DNA from 4 places in the Paenibacillus urinalis genome. Region 3 is predicted to be linked to each of the others. Evidence: riboswitches for the same ligand, from Rfam matches in the RefSeq annotation. Region 3 holds a riboswitch; each other region holds the start of a gene.
What was found. Region 3 has a riboswitch for cyclic di-AMP ahead of PUW25_RS06050 (hypothetical protein). Riboswitches for the same ligand answer to the same signal wherever they lie in the genome.
Positions count from the first base shown of each region.

Region 1: another riboswitch for cyclic di-AMP. It lies ahead of PUW25_RS00135 (resuscitation-promoting factor); the one in region 3 lies ahead of PUW25_RS06050 (hypothetical protein).
Region 2: another riboswitch for cyclic di-AMP. It lies ahead of PUW25_RS27285 (C40 family peptidase); the one in region 3 lies ahead of PUW25_RS06050 (hypothetical protein).
Region 4: another riboswitch for cyclic di-AMP. It lies ahead of ehuB (ectoine/hydroxyectoine ABC transporter substrate-binding protein EhuB); the one in region 3 lies ahead of PUW25_RS06050 (hypothetical protein).

Region 1 is NZ_CP118108.1:28,762-32,632, forward strand. It holds gene PUW25_RS00125 (HD domain-containing protein) at 1-11, shown strand, start outside; gene PUW25_RS00130 (TatD family hydrolase) at 50-820, shown strand; cyclic di-AMP (ydaO/yuaA leader) riboswitch at 1,048-1,294, shown strand; gene PUW25_RS00135 (resuscitation-promoting factor) at 1,572-2,798, shown strand; gene rnmV (ribonuclease M5) at 2,965-3,510, shown strand; gene rsmA (16S rRNA (adenine(1518)-N(6)/adenine(1519)-N(6))-dimethyltransferase RsmA) at 3,515-3,871, shown strand, end outside.
Region 2 is NZ_CP118110.1:171,260-175,130, forward strand. It holds gene PUW25_RS27275 (sensor histidine kinase) at 1-1,014, opposite strand, end outside; gene PUW25_RS27280 (four-helix bundle copper-binding protein) at 1,474-1,803, shown strand; cyclic di-AMP (ydaO/yuaA leader) riboswitch at 2,082-2,216, shown strand; gene PUW25_RS27285 (C40 family peptidase) at 2,222-2,701, shown strand; partial or broken gene PUW25_RS27290 (IS110 family RNA-guided transposase) at 3,160-3,871, shown strand, end outside.
Region 3 is NZ_CP118108.1:1,353,602-1,357,472, reverse strand. It holds gene PUW25_RS06060 (serine hydrolase domain-containing protein) at 1-293, shown strand, start outside; gene PUW25_RS06055 (HAD family hydrolase) at 431-1,102, opposite strand; gene PUW25_RS06050 (hypothetical protein) at 1,297-1,710, opposite strand; cyclic di-AMP (ydaO/yuaA leader) riboswitch at 1,851-2,008, opposite strand; cyclic di-AMP (ydaO/yuaA leader) riboswitch at 2,147-2,370, opposite strand; gene PUW25_RS06045 (glutathione peroxidase) at 2,745-3,224, shown strand; tRNA gene PUW25_RS06040 (tRNA-Leu) at 3,314-3,396, opposite strand; gene PUW25_RS06035 (urease accessory protein UreF) at 3,718-3,871, shown strand, end outside.
Region 4 is NZ_CP118108.1:2,893,595-2,897,465, reverse strand. It holds gene PUW25_RS13380 (glycoside hydrolase family 5 protein) at 1-643, shown strand, start outside; cyclic di-AMP (ydaO/yuaA leader) riboswitch at 969-1,112, shown strand; gene ehuB (ectoine/hydroxyectoine ABC transporter substrate-binding protein EhuB) at 1,400-2,299, shown strand; gene ehuC (ectoine/hydroxyectoine ABC transporter permease subunit EhuC) at 2,301-2,954, shown strand; gene ehuD (ectoine/hydroxyectoine ABC transporter permease subunit EhuD) at 2,957-3,619, shown strand; gene ehuA (ectoine/hydroxyectoine ABC transporter ATP-binding protein EhuA) at 3,703-3,871, shown strand, end outside.

The DNA of each region.
Region 1 (3,871 bases), 1.3 Mb from region 3:
TGTTCAAATAATGTGAGACAAGATACAGCTTTGAAAGGAGTAAGAATATATGATGTTATTCGACACACATACCCATTTGGATGCACCTGAGTTCGACGCTGACCGCGAGGAAGTGATTCAGCGCGCTGTCGAAAAGGGGGTTACCCGAATGATTAATATAGGATTTAATCGGGAAACGATTCCTACTACGATGAAACTTGCTGAAACCTATGATTTTATCTATGCGGCAGTAGGCTGGCACCCTGTCGATGCCATCACGATGAAGGATGGAGATTTAGAATGGATTGCATCATTATGTAAACATGAGAAGGTTGTTGCAATCGGTGAAATTGGCTTGGATTATCATTGGGATACTTCTCCCAAAGAGGTTCAGCATGAGGTGCTGCGCAAACAAATCGGACTGGCTAGAGAGATCGCTATGCCGATTGTGATTCATAACCGGGATGCACATGAAGATATTATTCGAATTCTGCGTGAAGAGAAGGCGCATGAAGTGGGCGGAGTGATGCATTCCTTCTCAGGCAGCTGGGAAACTGCAAAAATGGCGCTGGATATGGGCTTTCATATCTCCTTCGGAGGGCCGATTACGTTCAAGAACGCGAAGCAGCCCAAAGAGGTGCTTGCAAAGGTACCGCTAGACCGGCTCTTGATCGAAACGGATGCTCCATACTTGACTCCACATCCATTCCGCGGCAAGAGAAATGAGTCAGCTCATGTGGCCTTGGTAGCAGAAATGGCAGCCGAGCTGAAGGGTATTTCTGTGGAAGAATTGACAGAGATTACGACCGCAAATGCACTGGAACGATTTGACATTCGTTAAAAGACAGAGGAAAATAGACGAAAAAGTGAGTAAAACGGAGCGATTAAACTTTTTGTAAGACTTTTTCGCTGATTATTACAAATTTTTAACCAATTATTTAGAAAAACATAGTTGAATACTGCTTTACAACATGTATCGAAACAGGATATCATCGTTTCAGTGAATTGTTGATTGTTGGTAAAGTCAATTTTACATTCAGTTGATTTACCACTTTGAATTCACTTCATGAGTCATTCTCGCTGAATCTTTTGTAATTTAACAAAGAACGGGGGAACCGATATAGTGGTCTGCTGCTAGTCAGAAGATGGAATTAAGAGAGTTGTCTCTCTTGCTCTGACCACTGTATTTGATTTCAACACTTGAGTCTTGGGGTGAACGTAAAGGACAGCTGCCATGAGCAGCCTGGATCTGAGCGGGGGCGACTCTTACGCCCGAACCCGACAGCTAACTCCGTAAGCGTATTGAAGAGGCAAAACTCGTGCATGATGTTTCCGATATTCTCATTTGAACTTATCGGAGCCACGAAAGAGTTCCTCTTAAACTCTTTTTTGGCTTCTTTGTTTTAGGAGAATAAAAGTTACATTGTCGTCATACTGTTGGTTAACAGGAGGTGACATCATGCTGCGAAGAGTGGCACATGATGCAGAATCGGACGGGAGTTTCTCCGGTTTTGTAGACAAATCGGTATAGTCGCGTCAAATACAATCATGCAATACTCTTGACGGCGGGACTATGAAGGAGGACGGAGGAAGTGGGAAATTTCCAACTAGAGGAGACCCATGAGTCACCATCATCCAGCAAGTCTTTCGCGTTGCGATGGAAGCATGAGAATCTGCGTCAGATCACACTAGTCGCAATCTTCTCAATCGCACTGTTAGTCATGATCTCACTCATTTTGTATGGTCAGGGAGGCAAAGAAATCTCAATTGTCGTGGACGGCAAGGTTCAAGCCTTGGAAACACGTGAAGGAATGCTTAGTGAAGTGCTGGATGAGCATTCAATCGCAGTCAGTCCACATGACGAAGTATCGATGTCTTTGAGTGATGAGATTGAAGATGGGGATCGAGTAACAATTAACCGGGCCGTAGCGATTAACGTGACGGCAGATGGTGAGACAGAGCAAGTTTACACGACACAGGATACAGTTAAAGAAGCACTCGCTGCTCATAGCATCGAAGTATTAGAAGATGATAAAGTATATCCCGCTGCTGACACTGCGGTGAAGGCGGATCTTAATATTCGAGTAGTCCGGGTAACCAAGCAAACAGCGACACAAGAAGCTTCGGTTCCGTTCAAGGTAATCAAGACGGCTGACCCAAGCTTGTACAAGGGTGATAACCGGGTCATTCAGAGCGGTAAGGAAGGCGTGATCGTCCAGACGATCGAGAAGACCTTCCAGGATGGCGAATTGGTGTCTAAGAAAATGACGGGCAAGAAGGTTCAAACAAACCGTGTCGACAAGGTCATTGCCGTTGGAACGAAGAAGAAGCCTGAGCCAGTTCAGGAAACGGTGGTTGCCGCTGTAAGTACAACCGAAGCTGCAGCTACTTCTAAAGCTTCAAATGCATCCTCTTCGAAATCGTCAGCAAATCTGGCTGATAAAGTGAAGAAGGTATCTGCTTCAACTGACAGTGATTCTGTCACGAAGGATGGAGTTACATTCAAGGCCAAAAAAGTGCTGAGCAATGTATCTATGACAGCTTATTCCTCAGAGCAAGAAGGCATTGGTACGAAGACGGCTTCCGGCACACGTGTACAGGAAGGACGTACCATCGCAGTTGACCCCGATGTGATCCCTCTTGGATGGTGGGTATACATTGAAGGTGTAGGATTCCGTCGTGCTGAAGATACAGGCGGCGCAATCAAAGGGAACAAAATTGATGTGTATTATGACAGCTTGGAGCAGGCTCTCAATTTTGGCCGCAAAAAAGGTAAAACTGTATACGTTATCGGTCCGGTGAAGCCGGAACTGAATTAAAATATATTTTACAATGCGTCCCTGATGTTATAGTATTAACATCAAGATTAGGTGATGCTATATAAGGTAAACGAAAGTTTAGACAGCAAGTCTATCGTTTGCCTCTTACATGCAGAAGAGGAGTTTTTCCTCTTCTCTTTTTGTTTAGAAAGGAAGTCATGTGGTCATGATTAAAGAAATCATTGTCGTTGAAGGCAGAGATGATACCGTAGCCATCAAGCGTGCAGTGAATGCAGATACAATTGAGACCGGCGGTTCTGCTATAAATGCCCGTATACTTAAGAAGATCGAGCTTGCTCAGCAAAGAAGAGGTGTTATCGTCTTTACAGACCCTGATCATGCAGGTGAGCGAATTCGCAAAATCATATCAAACAAGATTCCTGGCGTGAAGCATGCCTTCATTAAGGAGCAGGATGCGACCCGCAAAGGTGATATCGGTGTGGAGAATGCATCTCCAGACTCCATTCGGGCAGCACTGTCCAAGGTGCATACAACCTATGATGGCGCTAAGCCGCTCATAGACTGGCAAGATCTGATTGAAGCCGGACTCATCGTCCATAAGGACGCCGCAAATCGGCGTATGATGCTGGGCAACATTCTGGGCATAGGATATTGTAATGGCAAGCAGCTGCATAAGCGGCTGACGATGTTTCAGATAAGTCGTGAGGAATTTGTACGAGCACTAGAGCAAATAGAACGTGAGGGATCATGAGAACGTGAAAAATATAGATGAGATTGCAACGCCAAGACGAACGAAAGAGATCATAGCGAAACACGGTTTTTCTTTCAAAAAAAGCCTGGGACAAAATTTTCTGATCGATCAAAATATACTCCATAAAATTGTGGATGCTGCTGATCTGGATGAACATAAAGGTGCACTTGAGATCGGACCGGGAATCGGTGCTCTAACAGAGAAGCTTGCACAGCGTGCAGGGACGGTAACTGCTGTCGAAATAGACCAACGCTTGATACCGATCCTCACCGAAGTGCTGGAACCTTACTCTAATATATATGTACATCATGGAGACGTTCTTAAAACAGATCTTCCTGAATTATTTGCAAAAAATTTCGCG
Region 2 (3,871 bases), on a different replicon from region 3:
ATGATTTTTAATTGTTATCCCTTTGTTCTCCGCTCTCATAGACACTTTACTGACAACTTGTTCTATAATTTTATTGATACATACCGCATCTTTATATATTGTCAATTTACCTTCTTCCATCTTGGATAAATCGAATAAATCAATAATCAAGCGATTAAGCCGTTTAGCTTCCTGTGATATGATGTCTAAGTATTTTTTCATATCTTCTTCAGTCTCATAAAGTCCCTTTGATATTACGTTTGCATAACCTTCAAGGTACATAATTGGCGTTTTAAGTTCGTGTGAGATATTAGCAAAAAACTCAGTACGTGTATCTTGATATCGTTGCAAGTCTTTTGCAAGATCATTTATTGCAGCTGCTAATGAACCAATTTCATCCCTAGTACTCACTTCTACTCTACTATCAAGATGACCAGCAGCTATTTTTCTAGTAGCTTTCTCCATCTGAACCAAAGGTCCAGACATCTTTCTTGATAAAAAAAATGAAACACCCACCGCTATGATAAAACCGATCAATCCAGTTAAACATAAGAGCTGTCTTACCTCCAGTATAGAGGAATTAACGATATCAAGTGAAGAAATCACAAGAACTCCACCCCCAATATCCAACAATGGTTTACCAGAGATTAGGTAGGATTCTCCATTCTCAGTACTATAGTTTATCATTAATGATTCTCCGTTAAGTAATCTATTGATTTCAGTTGCGGTAATGAAATTTACATGATGATTAGAGGCCTTACTTGATTTTCCTAATAATTCTCCTTGCCTATCTAAAACAAAGATCTCCACCTTCGAAAATTCTGCCATAGTGGATATCAAATCCGTAGGTATGCTCTTACTAGAATGTACCATTTCGACAAAATGGGATGACATTTCGGCCACATCTTGTTCTGATTTTTGATAATACATATTCGAAAAGATTTTATCAACGACAAATCCCAAGGAAAGCAGAACCGTTAACAGCAGAGATACGATAATAATTCCTAATTTAAAAGCTATTCGATTCATTCTCATATGTGACCACCGTTCTGTTAGTTATGTCTAAATCTATGACACTTATAATTCTCTGATATATGGAGTAGTGAGTGTCTCAGAAATACTATTGTGACCTCGTAACCAACGATCACCTTATAACCCAACATTATTCCTCCATTAGGAGGTTTATATTATTATACGCCTGAAATTTGAATATTTTGTGCATAAACACGACTAATCTATTTAAAGTTCTTAGTTCCGGCTATGGTAGAGAAATAGCTTTTCAAAGTGATTTTTATGCTTCAAGCTGATCATTAATCATCTTAGCTTTTGAAAAGATATCGAGAATTTTTTTTATTTTGACTCATTATCTCCATATATTCTGCACATTTTTGGTTTATTGAAATACAAGGCCTTGAGGAATCTGGTATGTATCGAGGACTAATTGTAAATAGTAATTACGTATGTAAAGAATTAATCACTGAAAGGAGAATGGAAATGTCACATGAACAGTATAAACAATGTATAGAGGAATGCTTACGATGTATGGTGACTTGTAATCACTGCTATGATGCTTGTTTAAAAGAAGAAGACACTAAAATGATGGCAGAATGTATCCGTTTAGATCGGCTTTGTGCTGACATCTGCTCTTTTGCTGCAACAGCAATGAGCAGTAATTCACCATTTATCAAAGAAATTTGCTCATTGTGTGCTGAGATTTGCCAAGCATGTGGTGATGAGTGCAAAAAACATAATCATGACCATTGTCAAAAATGTGCGGAAGCTTGTTTTAAATGTGCAGATGTATGTCGTAACATGGCTGCATAACATTAAAACTACTTTTATAACCGCTCCCAGTAACTGGGGCGGTTATTTTTGATTACAGCTGAAACAGTTTCTGATTATTAAAAAAGACATATCTATTACAAATTTGTTATGGTTATATGTCACAAAATTTGATGAACTTTTTTTAGTCTGTCAATTTTTATTTAAAATCTCGATATGTTAGATAAAAATCCTTATCAAATCATAAGAAGCAACAAATTTTAAAGGTTATAATTGACAAGTCTCGATTTATACACTACAGTGATTAGTGTTACAATATTTTAATTATTTTGCCGAATTTTAATCTATTAAAAACGGGGGAACCACACTGGGTGAATTGTTCAAAATAGTGTTATATATAGGTAACCTTCTACCGAACCCTTAAGCTAACTCCGTAGGCATCGAAGGGAGAATATTATACTTGAAAAAAATTATTATGTCTCTATTAGGGGCTGTTATTATTATTTCTTCTGGAACCACAAGTGCATTTGCTAATGACCAATCAAAATTACAATCAGAAGTTAGCCAAGTGGTAGGAACACCTTATAAATGGGGTGGAACGTCCGTAGCAAGTGGCTTTGATTGCTCCGGCTTCATATTGTACATATTTGATAAATTCAATCAAAAACTTCCTAGAACTTCGGCTGCTCAAGCCAAAACAGGTACTGCGGTAGCAAAAAGCAACTTAAGAACGGGAGATTTGGTTTTCTTCAATACGAGTGGAAAAGGAATATCTCATGCAGGGATCTACATAGGGGATGGACAATTTGCTCATTCCTCGAGCAGTAAAGGAGTAAGAGTAAGTAAACTTTCGGAAACATACTACAAGGAACGGTACGTTACAGCTAGAAGAACAATTAGTGATAAGAATTTTTCTAAGATGGTTGATGACTCTCATTAAAGAGGGAAGGACAAGCTACTTCACAGCACTTTGTTAATGATTCTAAACATCTTCTACTTTGAAGTAGAAGATGTTTTTTTATTTATCTTTCACTGTGGTTTATGTAAGGATTAAAAAAATATATACTCCTAGGTAACAAGTCCGCCTTATCTGTTGGAAGTTTGACTTAAACTTAAACTATTTTTAATTTAATTTTGTTAAACTAATCTGCCCGTTCGTATTATGAGGTCACCAGATCTTTCTGGTCGACCTCTTTTTTGTTTGGTCGTAAGATAGCGGTAGCCGGGGATCGAGCGTATCTGCCCGTGGGACTTGGATCCCGAGAGCTATTCTGTTCATCCCCCCTACTTGTTCAACCATGGTTAGGCTGGTTGGGACGTTGATCCCGTATCACATGCGATAGTGTGGAAAACAAGAAGGTTAGGGGTTACCGGTGAATATACTTTGGGAGTGATGTCATGAATCCAGTCATTGGTTTGGATGTGTCCAAGGGAGAGAGCCATGCACAAGCTTTTTTAGACCGCGGAGAAGCTCATGGGAAGATCTTTAGATTTAATCATGATCTAGAGGGATTATCGGCTTTTCTTAATTATGTTAGAGCGGTAGAATCAGTTGCAGGCATAAGCCCTTGTATTGTGATGGAGGCAACAGGTCATTATCATAGCCCTGTTGTTCAGTTTCTGGATGAGCACCAGTATCTATACATCGTCATTAATCCGTTAATCTCATATGAAGCTAAAAAGACTAATTTGAGACGCGTCAAGACGGATGCTGCTGATGCCTATCAACTTGGGGCCCTGTTCTATAAAGAAGAATTCGAACCCATCAAAAAACGGGGGCAGCATCTCATGAATTTACGCTATCTCACGCGTCAGCATGAATCTTTAACGGGTATGTATGTTCAAGTGAAGCTGCAGTTCCAGGCTATTCTAGATCAGGTTTTTCCTGAATACCATGGTGTGTTCGGTGACCTCTATTCGAAAGTTTCTCTTCGATTCCTAGCTTTACACCCGACCTCTAAAGAAATCCTGGAAATGTCGGAGCAGGAAATTTCAACAGAGATACACCACCTGATCGCACGAGGCAAATCCACCTCATGGAGTTTGGAACGTGCTCAAATTCTAATGGCTGCAGCTAAGCGAAACCCCTTTAAGGAGACGGCATTTCCAA
Region 3 (3,871 bases):
AAATGCTGCTGGATGAGGGGGCTTATGAGGGCAGACAACTGGTGCCTGCAGAATGGATTCAATTTGCGACTCGCAGGCATATTGATTCTGTCGGTGAAGGAGACTGGTCGCTCGGCTATGGCTGTCAGTTTTGGATGTGTTCTCACGGAGCATATCGAGGGGATGGCGCACACGGCCAGCTGCTCGTGATCATACCGGACCGGAGAGCCGTGATTGCTGTTAACAGTGAGGAAGATCGTATACAGTCTATCCTTGACGCGGTGTGGGAAGAAGTCCTGCCTATTTTAGAATAAACCGCCTGACTCATTCATAATCCAGCCGCTTGAATGCAGAAAAACTGCACCCCAGCTGTTAGTTTGTCCTAACGATTGGAGTGCAGTTCCTACACCACAGCCATTTCATCTGTAATAATCAGGGTCTGATATTATGTTTATAGCAGCAGTGCCGTCAGTGCATTTAGATCATTCACTGTATAGTCCGGCGTATCCTGAGCACCAGTGGAAGGCTGATAACGCCCGTACCCCTGCATAATTCGAATCGTAAGCATTCCAAGCGATTTGGCTGGGATAATGTCATTATCAATACGATCTCCGATCATAATGGACTCCGAGGGCTCCGCTCCGGCTGTTTTCAGCGCATATTGGTATAAGCGCACATCCGGTTTGGACATGCCTTGTTCAGCAGAACAAGCGATAACATCCACAAATGAACGAAGTCCATATTTCACCAGACGCTCTTCCGTACCCGGACTTTGATTAGCCACGATACCGATTCTGTAGCGCTCACCCAGCTGCTCAAGAACAGTCCGAGCTTCGGCATACGGCTCTTCGAGCTCCTTTTGAAACTTAAGCCTAGTCTTGATATACGCTCTGTCCTCCTCCGAAGGCACAAGCTCCGAAATCGCGTACTGCATGGGAGAAGCGATGTAATTGGAATAGCTCTGAATAAATTTGCTGCGTACGTCCTCCATTGTAATGTTATACCCGAGTCCATTTGCTTCTCTCACAAATTGGCCGATAATGTGATCAACGGGAACCCATTCATTTACGAGTGTATCTCCTATATCAAAAAAGAGCCATTTCACATGATCAAACTTCCCCATAATGCCATTCTCTACCTTTCCATCTGTAAATATAGAAAAAGAGACCCATGCTTATATCACGAGTCTCACATGCTATGTTTCCTTTAACTCCAGTATATCAATCCTGCATCTAATTACGCAAACTGTATAGTAAGCACCTACACTAGCCATTAGCCGCAGTCTCCTGCTTCTATCGCTGTGTGCGTGCAGATCAATTAATTAACAGCAGCCCGTTCTCCATTTAACAGAAATCCTACTTCGCCCTTGATTGTAAAAATAACGTGGTCTGCGCCCATACCGCGGTATACTCCGCGAGGATGATTCAGCTGTGTAATAATGGTAATCGGCTTACGTGTCCAGGGTCTGCATATTTGCAAAAACCGGCAGGTCAGATTCAAGCTGTTCTCAAAAATAAAAATACGTCCTACCGCCGCATTAGGCAGCAGCCATTTACTTGTAAACGCCGTATCCATACGTATAATGTGCTCTACTCCAAGCCGTTTGACCTGCTTCTCTTCCTGTGCACTGTTCGTCAGTACAGCAAAAGAAAGCTTCTTGTACATTAATAATCGAATAAAATTTCTGGCCGCTTCATTTGGTGCCGTAACTAAAATAACTTCATCACTCATTACAATCATTTCCTCCCTGTTATAGAAAAAGACAACAAAAAAAGAACACCGACGATCAAAGGCATGCCCGGTGCTCTCCCACCTATATCTCAGAACATGGCAAAACATGACCTGTTACATAGGCACTACTCGGCTTGCTGCCTCTCCCTTTGTTACGCTTACGAGGTTAGCTGTCGGATTCGGACAAGAGAGATTGCCCTATTCATGACAATAGCCATGAAATTCACCCCATGGATCAATGCATCCACATCTGGGTCCCCCGCTTTTTGGATCAACAAAAATTCAGCGCATAAATAAAACCACAGAGGATTAAACCTCTGTGGCTGATCGCTCACAAGATTTATCATTCCTCTCTCAAACGTTAGCACAGAAGATAACTAAAGAATGTTCACGATAAGGAAGTGAAGGAAGCGTATTGCATATCTTCCACATCTCTAGTGTAACTCTGTACAGCTTACGAGGTTAGCTGTCGGATTCGGACGGTGAGAGTCGTCCTATCTGTTCCTCATGATTCCATATGACATTTCATATGAATCTTCGGATCAGAATTCACCCCATGCATCGTGTATCATTCGGCTCTCACACCGAATCAAGCACGCTGCCTTACTGTGGTTCCCCCGCTCTCCGCCATATTAGGCAGAAATTAAGCGACTTATAGCAATGAGAAATTACTCAAATATAAGGTTTTCGGTTGCTCAAGATTTACGATATGAATCATACACCCGTTGAAAATCGATGTAAAGCTCCTTCAGGGGCTCATTACGACGATTTAGCGCTGTTTTGGGATAGAATAAGAATAAAATATTCCCCTCTGTGCATTCAGCTTATCTGTTCTCAGTTTATCTCGTTTTCTCGCTTATTTCAAATGACCAAATTTGCCTTCGACAGTAGATCCACTCTTTACAGAAGCTTTGTTTGACTTTCTCCATATATTGTTTAAAATTAAATTGTTATCAATACGAATCAATTTCATAATACCTTTAGCTGCTTCAATCAAGAGTATATAAGTTTCAATAGAAGGGATGGATGAAGGCATGTCGATTTATCAATACCAAGTGAACACACTCAAAGGCCAGAAGTTAAGTATGGAGGAGTACAAAGGAAAAGTACTCTTGATCGTAAATACAGCGAGCAAGTGCGGACTAACCCCTCAATACAAAGGACTGCAGGAGCTATATGACAAATTCAATGACCAATCCTTTGAAATTCTCGGTTTCCCCAGCAACCAATTTGCCGAACAAGAACCGGGCTCAAATGATGAAATCGCAGAGTTCTGCCAAATGAACTATGGTGTGAGCTTCCCGATGTTTGAGAAGATTAAAGTCAATGGAGATGAGGCACATCCGCTGTTCAAGCACTTAAAGGACAGTGCACCAGGTATACTTGGCTCGAAGGCGATTAAGTGGAATTTCACCAAGTTTCTTATCGATCAGAACGGAAATATTGTAAAAAGATACAGTCCGCAAACGACACCGGACAAGATTGAAGCGGATATCGCCAAGCTGTTAAAATGAGAATTTTGCAGGATACCCCTGTTGACGCCTCACCTACATTGAGCGAAAAAAAAGAGCTTGAAGCAATTGCTTCAAGCTCTTTCGTATGATGCGGTCGAGAGGACTCGAACCTCCACGGGTATACACCCACTACCCCCTCAAGATAGCGTGTCTGCCATTCCACCACGACCGCGCATCTTGTTCAGCATTTTCGTGCCAACAAAATATATTATACACACCTATTGATCATAAGTAAAGTAATTATTTTGAATTTTATTAATTGACCTTCAAAGGAGAACAATATGTAAACTATATGTTATTATAAGTTACATTAAAATCAGACTTTCATCCATTTTAATGTTGTTAATCAGTTTTTCATTGACAGTGTAAGGATATTTATGTAAAAATACATATCAAACATAGCGATATTCGATAATAAATTGACATATACATAACATATAATTCCACCCAAGATGGTTATCACGATGTTTAACACAATAAGGGGGCGAATCTGGTGAACAGAGGAAATAAGCTTCTTGATTATGTAAAACTGCTTGATTCCTCACTTCAAGTCGGAGGATTCTCTCATTCCTTCGGACTCAAGTCATACATCGAGGAAGGTACAATCCAAACAACTACCGACCTGGAGACATTCATGCGATGTGAGC
Region 4 (3,871 bases), 1.5 Mb from region 3:
AGTATTTGATGGTACTTACGGCAATCCGAATGCAGCATATTACGCAAATCTGAACGCCTACAATCAAATCTTTGTGGATACGGTCCGCAAGACCGGAGGCAATAACAATGCCAGATGGCTCTTGATTCCAGGCTGGAATACCAACATTGATTACACGGTAGGTAATTATGGCTTCGTTCTTCCGACGGATAATTTCAGATCTTCCGCTATTCCAAGCTCGGAGAAGAGAATCATGATCTCGGCGCACTATTACTCTCCATGGGATTTTGCAGGTGAGGAATCCGGCAATATTACACAGTGGGGTGCAACGGCAACGAATCCTTCTAAGAAATCCACTTGGGGACAAGAGGACTATCTGGAATCGCAAATCAAAGCGATGCATGATAAGTTTGTAACCCAAGGCTATCCGGTTGTCATTGGTGAATTCGGCTCTATCGATAAAACGGCGTATGATTCTACTAATAACGTTTACCGTCAAGCTTTTGCCAAAGCGGTAGCAGCAACCTCTAAGAAATACAAATCGGTTCCGGTTTATTGGGACAATGGTCATAACGGACAGCATGGATTTGCTCTGTTTAACCGCTCGAATAATACCGTTACCCAGCAAGGCATCATTAATGCCATCATGCAAGGTATGCAATAATTAAGCGATGCGTTTAATCGTACAAGCGGCGTGTTCCCGTAATAGGGGACAGGCCGTTTTTGGCTTTATACATTTACATACCTAGTCACGAGTCACTGCAACACAAAATTATATAGTTTATGTATTGATGATTTAATTCTGTTACTGCACTTGTATGGCTGATTATACTGCTTATGACCTAACAAACAAAGGAATAATGTGGGTTTGTATTCATTTGTTGAAATAGTATAACGTGGGATAAAAACAGTTGTATATTGCAAAAAACACGGAGTTTCTTCCAAAAAATCAATAAAATCGGTTTGACATTTCCAGAACATCCCTTTATCATGGAATCACGCTTAGTTTTCAGATACAGAATCTGGAAAGCGGGGGAACCAGTATTAATGGGGCGAATCACTTGAATTCGAGTGTAGGGTACCATCTTACCCGAGTCCGTCAGCTAACCTCGTCAGCAGTGGATGGGTCTTGTATACATAATGCATATCATCACAAAAGGCCCTTTTTAATTCTAAGGGGGCCTTTTTCTTCATTTTGACCCCTGCTGGCGGAGCTATGTCTTGTTCCCTGGATAGGCGGTCATTTTTTAATTTTACAAGGGGGGATCATGAGAAAAAACGAAAGAAACTCATAAAATGTCAGTTAGGTGAGTACAAGTAAATCAAAAGGACTTGTTTGGGGCTTGTTTTCATACTGACTCGTGACTTTTTGATGTTTAATATCCTAGTAAAAACATATATATACTAGGTTAATTTTGCTATGCCATTTATCAAGATTACAGAACGTGGAAAGGTTGTGGGATGTTTGAAGAAGGGCGTTATTCTTGTATTGTTAACTGTTTTGGTATTGTCATTGACAGCATGTGGGGAAAAAGGAAGCACCCTTGATCAAGCGATTGATCAGGGATATATCACGGTGGGATTTGCTAACGAGAAGCCTTACGCCTATAAAGACGAAAATGGAGAGCTAACGGGCGAAGCCGTCGAGATTGCAAAAGTTATCCTAGAAAGACTAGGTGTAAAAGAGATGAAGGGCGAGCTTACAGAGTTTGGTTCTTTAATCGCGGGTCTTCAAGCAGATCGTTTTGACATGATTACGGCAGGTATGTTTATTAATCCTAATCGCTGTTCAGCTGTATTATTTGCAGATCCGGAATACAGCATTGGGGAGTCGCTCGCGGTAAAACAAGGGAATCCCCTTAACCTAACCAGCTATGAAGATATTGCGGCAGATGATAATGCCAAAGTAGCAGTTATGACAGGAGCTGTAGAAATTGGTTATATGGAAGAGTCGGGAGTTCCTTCTGACCGTATTGTTCAGGTTCCCGATCAAGCCTCAGCTATTAGTGCTTTGCAAGCAGACAGAGTACAGGCGATCACCATGACAGGTCCGTCGCTTACCGCTATGCTGGAGTCCGCGAGCGATGATCAGATTGAACGTGTTGAAGGTTTCAAGCAGCCTGTCATTGATGGTGAGAGTGTCCGCGGGTATGGAGCGACAGCATTTCGTCAGGCGGATACGGAATTTCAAGAAGCATACAATGCTGAGCTTACAAAAATGAAGGAGTCGGGTGAGCTGTTAGAAATTTTGCAGGAATTTGGATTTACTGAAGAAGAGCTTCCAGGCGAAATGACAGCTGCAGCCCTATGCGGAGAATAACATGCCAAGTTCATGGCTTGATTTTCTCCCAACCCTGCTGAAAGGGGCAGAAATTACAATAACGGTCGCTTTCTTTTCAGCAATTCTGGCTCTAATCGTAGCCTTTGCGGCTGGGCTCTGCCGCTTGTCTAAACTATGGATCGTTCGCACTCTTACTACGATATACGTTGAGATATTTCGAGGAACTTCACTTCTTGTTCAGTTATTCTGGCTATATTTTGCACTTCCGTTCATCGGGATCGAGCTTCCAAAAATGTTGGCTGCCATCCTTGCTGTAGGACTTAATTATGGTGCATACGGATCAGAGATTGTTCGAAGTGCTGTACTCTCGGTACCGAAAGGACAATGGGAGGCAGCAACAGCATTAAATATGAAGCCTGGCCTGCGGTTGTGGAACGTTATTCTCCCCCAAGCCTCCATGCAGATGCTCCCTCCGTTCGGTAATCAGCTTGTGGAGCTCATCAAGTCGACTTCACTTGTATATTTCATTACGATGGCGGATTTGACATATCAGGCGATGGTTCTACGCAACAATTACATTTCCTGGACAACGGAGATCCTTATTCTGCTGCTCCTCATGTATTTTGTCATCACTACGCTCGTTTCAATGGGAGTCAGACAGCTAGAGCGTAAACTGACAGCGGGGAGGTTGTAAGCATGTGGGATTGGAATTATGTCGTTGAAATTTTGCCGGAACTGATTGGTGCTCTCCAAATGACGGTATGGATTACGCTTTGCGCCTTTGTCCTGGCACTAATTGTGGGGCTTCTCCTCGCCTTTGCTGCTCGAAGCAAATTCAAACCGATCTCGCTGATCACCAAAGGAATTATTGAATTTGTAAGAAACACACCATTACTGGTGCAGGTCTTCTTCCTATACTACAGCCTGCCGTTGATCACGAATTTATCCATTCCTGCGTTCTATGCAGGCGTAATCGGACTTGGCCTTCACTACAGCACTTATTTATCAGAAGTGTACAGATCAGGTATTGAAGCAGTGGATAAGGGGCAATGGGAAGCAGCGACTGCACTGAACTATACAAAGGCACAAACCTGGCGCACCATTATTTTACCTCAGGCGATTCCTCCCATTATCCCGGTATTGGGCAATTACTTAATTGTCATGTTTAAAGAAACACCGATTCTGAGTGCGATCACAGTAGTTGAGCTGATGCTGACAGCCAAAAACATCGTGTCCGAGTCGTTTCGGGCATTTGAACCTTATACACTTGTTGGCATATTGTTCTTGATCATTAGCTATGTTTCGTCTTTGCTGGTGCAGCAAGTAGAGAAAAGACTTAATCTGCAACGAGGAAAATAAAAAAGGAGGCTACATGTGTGAGCTCAGTCATTCTGAAAGGTACTGATTTAAGCACAGTACGAGGGGGTACGACAAATACCGAAATGAACCCGATCGTGAAATATAGCGGTGTAACCAAATCCTTCGGAGATGTGGAAGTGCTGAAGGGCATTGACCTGGAAATAAGACCTGGTGAAAAAGTGGCTGTCATTGGACCAAGTGGTTCAGGTAAAACCACATTGGGGCGAATGCTCATGACGCTTGAAGAGCCAA